2 regions of the Micromonospora sp. NPDC000442 genome follow, and region 2 is predicted to be linked to the other one. Evidence: riboswitches for the same ligand, from Rfam matches in the RefSeq annotation. Region 2 holds a riboswitch; the other holds the start of a gene.
The links. A riboswitch is a leader RNA that binds a small molecule or an ion and turns the genes downstream of it on or off. The one in region 2 is predicted to bind S-adenosylmethionine.
Positions count from the first base shown of each region.

Region 1: it holds a riboswitch for S-adenosylmethionine, as region 2 does, so the genes downstream of both, ACFY2A_RS22820 (ABC transporter substrate-binding protein) here and thrC (threonine synthase) in region 2, are expected to answer to the same signal.

Region 1 covers NZ_JBIAYZ010000015.1:143,723-147,122, forward strand. Annotated here, with positions in the region: gene ACFY2A_RS22805 (urease subunit alpha) at 1-295, opposite strand, end outside; gene ACFY2A_RS22810 (urease subunit beta) at 363-686, opposite strand; gene ACFY2A_RS22815 (urease subunit gamma) at 683-985, opposite strand; SAM riboswitch class IV at 1,373-1,485, shown strand; gene ACFY2A_RS22820 (ABC transporter substrate-binding protein) at 1,747-2,595, shown strand; gene ACFY2A_RS22825 (amino acid ABC transporter permease) at 2,633-3,400, shown strand, end outside.
Region 2 covers NZ_JBIAYZ010000004.1:244,578-247,977, forward strand. Annotated here, with positions in the region: gene ACFY2A_RS08170 (ABC transporter permease) at 1-501, shown strand, start outside; gene ACFY2A_RS08175 (DUF4232 domain-containing protein) at 577-1,314, opposite strand; gene ACFY2A_RS08180 (DoxX family protein) at 1,517-1,963, shown strand; SAM riboswitch class I at 2,081-2,216, shown strand; gene thrC (threonine synthase) at 2,226-3,400, shown strand, end outside.

The DNA of each region.
Region 1 (3,400 bases), on a different contig from region 2:
GGCCCAGCGCGACGATCCGCCCGTCCCGCAGCCCGACGTCGGCCTTCACCACCCCCCAGTGGTCGAGGATGACCGCACCGGTGATGACGGTGTCCAGGGCACCCTCGGCGCGGGTGGCCCGCGACTGGCCCATCGACTCACGGATCACCTTGCCGCCGCCGAAGACCGCCTCGTCACCGCCGGCACAGTGGTCCTGCTCGATCTCGATCAGCAGGTTCGTGTCGGCCAGCCGGATCCGGTCGCCGGTGCTCGGTCCGTACAGGGCGACGTAGCGGTCCCGTTCGACGCTGCTCATGCCCACGCTCCCCGTCGTTGCCAGCCGCCCGGCCGCGCCACCGCGCCGGATCTGCCGATTCGCCCGCTCACTCCGGCCGTCCCTCGTCAAGCGCTCCGGCGCACTCGCCGCGCAGGCCCGGCACGATCCGTGCGCCGCCCAGCGGCACCAGGTCCACCCGGCGGCTCACCCCCGGCTCGAACCGCACCGAGGTGCCGGCCGGTACGGCGAGCCGCTGCCCCCAGGCGACGTCCCGGTCGAAGTCCAGCGCCGGGTTGGCCTCGGCGAAGTGGTAGTGCGACCCGACCTGCACCGGCCGGTCACCGGTGTTGACCACCGTCAGCACCGTCACCGGCCGGCCGACGTTGATCTCGACGGGCCCGGCCGCCGGCAGGATCTCCCCGGGGATCACGGGATCGGGTGGTGCACCGTCACCAACTTGGTGCCGTCCGGGAACGTCGCCTCCACCTGCACCTCCCCCAGCAACTCGGGGATGCCGTCCTGGACGTCGTCGCGGCTGAGCACGGTGCGTCCGGCGGCCATCAGGTCGACCACGGACTCACCGTCGCGCGCCCCTTCGAGCAGGAAGGCGGTGATCACCGCGACGGCTTCCGGATAGTTGAGGCGCAGGCCGCGCTCGCGGCGACGCCGGGCGACGTCGGCCGCCACATGGACGAGCAGGCGATCCTGCTCGTGAGGAGTGAGATACACGGGTACTCCCGGTGGATGTCCGCGCTCCCGACGCCGCCGGCCCGGCGCCTCGACGCGCCGCCACGGCTCGGGATTCGCCCGCCGGCTCGACCACCACACCTGGAAGGCCCGGAACTCCACCGTCCCGGCCCGCATGGCGGCGCACCGGCGGTGGCTTCTCGGATGCGGACCGCACCGCCCACCGCTGAGCAGACCGTAAGGGATCACGCCGTCCACGGGCAACACCCCCGACGGGTGCACGCACCGACCCTGCCTGCGTTGATCATGAGGTTAGCGGCAGTTGAAGAGATCAAACATGCCGCTAACCTCATGATCAACCTGGCTTGGGGTGAGGGTGGTCATAACGGGTGGACGGTGGGCGGGGGCTGGCTGCTAGTTTCGGCGGCAGGTCATGAGTGCCAGCGTCAAGCCCCGGCTCGCTGGCCGGCAACCCTCCTCCGCGCAGGGGTGCCCCGGGTGAGGACCAGGCATCGGAGCGTTCTCCGGTGCAAGCGTGGCCTGGGTTCCCAGGTCATCACGACCTTGAGGAGAACCATGTCGTACCGCGATCGTTCTGTGGCCCGCCCGGGCCTGACCCGGCGTCGCCACATCGACATGATGCGGGTCTGTAGCGCCGCGTGTAGCTGACCGCGTCGCCGCCGGTCACCAACCCCTGACCGGGTCCTTCCGCTCTGTCATCGATCCCATCCCAGCGGTCCGTCCTGCGGCGGACCGTCGGTGCGGCACGTCCGTGCCCGCCGTAGCTCAACCAGGAGACACCTGTGCGATTCCTTCCCGCCCTGACCCGGGCCGCCGCCGTCGGCGTCGCCGCGATCCTCGGCGCGACCACCCTGACCGCCTGCGGCTCGAACTCCGCCGGCGGTACGGCCGACAATCCCTACAACCTGCTCCAGCCGGGCGTGCTGCGGGCCGGCACACTCACCGACGCCCCGCCGAACGTCTACCTGAAGGACGGCACGTTCACCGGCTTCGACAACGACCTGCTGGTCGCCGCCGCCGACAAGCTCGGCCTGAAGGTGGAGTTCGTCGGCACCGACTTCTCGGGGCTGCTCGCCCAGGTCAACAACCGCAAGTTCGACGTCGGCAGCTCCTCGATCACCATCACCGAGGCGCGCAAGAAGACTGTGGACTTCGGCAACGGGTACGACTTCGGCTACTTCGGGCTCGACGTGCCCGCCGGGTCGCCGCTGACCAGCTTCGAGGAGTTGCCCGGCAAGCGGGTGGTGGTCGTGCAGGGCACCGTCCAGGACGACTACGCCACGAACAAGGGCCTCGACCCGGTCCGCGTGCCCGACTACAACGGCGCGATCAACCAGCTCAAGGCCGGTACCGCGGACGCGTGGATCGCCCCCGCCGAGATCGGCGAGAAGACCGCCGCGGACAGCGGCGGCAAGATCACGGTGGCGGCGAAGGAACTCAGCCCGGCCCCGACCGCGTACGCCTTCGCCAAGGGCAACGACGCGCTGCGCGAGGCGCTGAACAAGGCCCTCGACGAGGTGATCGCCGACGGCACCTGGACGCGCCTACAGGAGCAGTACTACCCGGGCCGGCCGATCCCGGCCGACTTCACCCCGGGCAGCGGTGACGTGTCGGCCCCGGCCGCCTCCTGACGGTAGGACCACCAGCGAGCAGGGCGGAGGTTGACCTGTGGATCCGTTGCGCACCCTGTGGGAGACGTTCTTCGACGGGGAGTCGATGCGCGAGGCGCTACCCGAGATGCTCACCGTCGGGTTGCCGAACACGCTGATCCTGGCGGTCACCGCCGCCCTGCTCGGCTCGGCGCTGGGCATCGTGCTGGCGGTGGCGGGCATCTCGCGTACCCGCTGGCTGCGGTGGCCGGCCCGGGTGTACACCGACGTGTTCCGGGGCCTGCCGGCAGCGGCGACCATCCTGCTGATCGGGGTCGGCCTTGCCCCGCTGGGCATGCAGGTGTGGGGACCGAATCCGTACCCGCTGGGCATCCTCGCGCTGTCGCTGATCGCCTCGGCGTACCTCGGAGAGATCTTCCGCTCCGGCATCCAGTCGGTGGAGGCCACCCAGTTGGAGGCGGCCCGCGCGCTGGGGTTCTCCTGGCGTGAGGCGATGCGACGGGTGATCATCCCGCAGGGCATCCGGCGGATCCTGCCGGCCTGGGTGAACCAGCTCATCGCCCTGATCAAGGACTCCAGCCTGGTCTACTTCCTCGGCCTGCTGGCCAGTCAGCGCGAGCTGTTCCGGATCGGTCAGGACTACGCCGCCAACACCGGCAACCAGTCGGCGCTGCTGCTGGCCGGGCTGTTCTACCTGGCGCTGACGGTGCCACTGACCCACGTCGTCAACTGGATCGACCGGCGGCTACGACACGGCCGGCCGGCGGCCGGACCGACCGACGACCCCGACGACCTGGACCTGGCGCTGCCCGGCGCCGCCGGAGGC
Region 2 (3,400 bases):
CCCCGGGCCCGACTGCTCACGGTGAAGTTGCTGGTCGCGCTCGCGTACTCGGCGCTGACGCTGATCCTGCTCGCCGGCACCGCGCTGGCCATCGGCACCCTGCGCTACGGCTGGTCGCCGCTGCGCAGCACGGTCGCCGCCCAGTTGGAGCCGGGTGAGGGGCTGCTGCGGCTGCTCGCGGTGCTCGGTTACCTGGCGATCGTCCTGCTGGTGGTCGCGGGCCTGGCGTTTCTGCTCTCGGTGACCACCGACGCGGCGCTGGGCGCGGTAGGCGGTGCGGTGCTGCTGTGGATTCTCTCCAGCATCCTGGATCAGATCACCGCGCTCGGCGCGATCCGGTCGTTCCTGCCGACCCACTACAGCACCGCGTGGCTGGGACTGCTCTCCACGCCCGTGCAGACCGACGACATCGTCCGGGGCACGGTCTCGGCGATCTGCTACGCGACCGTGTTCTGGGGCCTGGCCTTCTGGCGCTTCACCCGCAAGGACATCACCAGCTGAACGCAGGTCACGAGCGCGGTTCGCGCCGTCCGCGGTGGGCTGTCCCGGCACGGGATCTTGTCGCGCCGGAACAGCTCAGAGCAGCGGCACCGGTGTGGTGGGCGGCGGGTTCGGCGTCGAGGGCGTCGGCTCCGGCGTGCTCGGCTCCCGCTTCTGCCAGGCGCTGACCCCGAGCCGGTCGGTGTTGCCCAGGTCGATCCGCCCCGCTATGACGACCCGTTGCGCAGGCCGGCCGCGCAGCGGGGCGACGTCGAGGTGCTCGGCGTTGGTCGCCACCACGGTCGGGTTGTCGACCAGGTTGCGCCAGAGCAGGGCGGTGCCGGCGGCCTCACCGGGGGCCAGCACCAGCGGCCGGGGTGGATCGTCGAAGCCGGACGTGATTCCTTCGGCACCCCGGATCACCCGGACCGGGATGACCTCGCCGTCCGCGTCCCGCAGTTGCGGCTCCGGATACCCGTGCAGCCGGTAGGGGCGGTCGCCGCAGTTGACCAGTTCCAGGCCCATCGCCCGCAGCCCCATGGCGGCGTTGACGTCGCCGGCGCTGATCCGGACGCCGGAGTCGGGGCAGCCGGACGTCGGGCCGTTGGCCCCGCCGAGATCGCCGTCCCGGGAGGGCGTACCGCCGAGACCGGCGTCACCGGGCGGCGTGCCGCCGGGCCCGCTGGAAGCCGGGACCGGGCCGGGCGGCGCACCTGCGATGTCGCCGGCCGGGGCGCAGCCGGCGAGCAGACCGAACGCTGCGGCGATCGAGACCGGCACGGTGACGAGCCGACGGCCGCCGGCGGTCGAGCTGCGGACCGTTGTGCGTGGCATCGGTGCATCGTCGCACCCGGTCGCGGCGGCCGATGCCCCCGGGCACCCGCGTCAGCAGCCGATAAGGTTTCCGTCACGGTGCTGCCCCCGGAAGTTTCGGCCGCTAGAATGACTGGGAGCGTTCCCACCAAGAGAGATTGCATCGACAACTATCTATAAAGTCCGCATTCTGGTACCACCACCCCACTCGTAGGAGGTACCAATGCGCACTGACCGGTTCGGCGGGCCGGCTCTGTCCCTGTTCCGCATTGTCATCGGCTTGTTGTTCCTCATTCACGGAATGTCGTCCGTCTTCGGCGTCTTCGGCGGCAACCGTGGCACCGGCGAGGCGGTGCCGCTCGGCCAGTGGCCGGGCTGGTACGCCGCGATGATCCAGTTGGTCTGCGGCGCTCTCGTGCTCCTGGGGCTGTTCACCCGGCCCGCGGCCCTGCTGGCGTCGGGCTCCATGGCGTACGCGTACTTCGTGGTCCACCAGCCCGACGCGTTGCTGCCGCTGCGCAACAACGGCGAGTTGTCGGTGCTCTTCTGCTGGTCGTTCTTCCTGGTCGCGGTCCTCGGCCCGGGCACCTGGGCAGTCGACAACCTGTGGCGGCGCGGGGCGGCGACGGTCGCCCTGGATCAGGCTGAACCGCGATCCGTCCCGGTCTGACGGCGGTCCTCAGCGGTGCCGGGGCACGCGACGGCGCCGCTGAGGATTCGCTCACAAGCTGGGATTGACCGGCGACGGCTGCGGCCGGATTGCCTAGACTCGGCGATACAACTGCATACCTCATCCAGAGGGGCTGAGGGATACGGCCCGACGACGCCCCGGCAACCACCTCGCGCGCTCACCGTTGAGCGTCCGGCGGGGCAGGTGCCAATTCCGTCCCCGCCGCAGGGTGCGATGCGGGGAAAGATGAGAGGACTTCGACATGACGTCGACGCTCGCCCCGTCCGGCATCGACACCGCCGCCAGCCCCGCCCGTGCCCTGGTCTGCCGTGCCTGCTCGGCCCGCTACCCGCTCGCCGCCCAGCACGCCTGTTTCGAGTGTTTCGGCCCGCTGGAGGTCGACTACGATCCGGCCGCGCTCGCCACTGTCACCCGCGAGCAGATCGAGGCCGGTCCGCGCAATCTCTGGCGGTACGCCGCCCTGCTGCCCGCCGGCCAGGACCCGGCCACCCGGGTCACCCTGGATCCGGGGTTCACCCCGCTGGTGGCCGCCGACCAGCTCGCCACCGAGTTGGGCATCACCGCTCCGCTCTGGGTCAAGGACGACAGCGCCAATCCCACCCACTCCTTCAAGGACCGGGTGGTGTCGGTGGCGCTGACCGCCGCCCGCGCGCTGGGCTTCTCCCGGTTCGCCTGCGCCTCCACCGGCAACCTGGCCAACTCGGTGGCGGCCCACGCCGCCCGGGTGGGTACGCCGTCCGTGGTCTTCATCCCCAGCGACCTGGAGCAGGGCAAGGTCGTCACGACCGCCGTCTACGGCGGCGACCTGGTCGCCATCGACGGGTCGTACGACGACGTGAACCGGCTCTGCGGCGAACTGGTCGAGACCGACGAGTTCGAGGACACCGCCTTCGTCAACGTCAACGTGCGGCCGTACTACGCGGAGGGGTCCAAGACGCTCGGGTACGAGGTGGCCGAGCAACTCGGTTGGCGGATCCCCGCCCAGGTGGTCATCCCGATGGCCTCGGGCGAGCTGCTCACCAAGATTGACAAGGCGTTCAGCGAGCTGGTCGAGATCGGCCTGGTCGAGGCCCCGGCCGGTGGCTGGAAGGTCTTCGGGGCGCAGTCGGCAGGCTGCAACCCGATCACCACCGCACTGCACGCGGAAACCGACGCCATCACCCCGGTCAAGCCGACCGGGATCGCCAAGTCGCTGAACATCGGCGACCCGGCGGCCGGGCTGTACGCACTGGAGGCGGTGCGCCGCACCGGTGGCTGGATGGACTACGCCGACGACGACGAGATCCGGGCGGGGGTACGCCTGCTGGCGCGTACCACCGGGGTCTTCGCGGAGACGGCCGGTGGGGTCACTGTGGCGGTGCTGCGCAAGCTGGTCGAGTCGGGCCGACTGGACCCGACCGCCGAGACGGTGGTGTT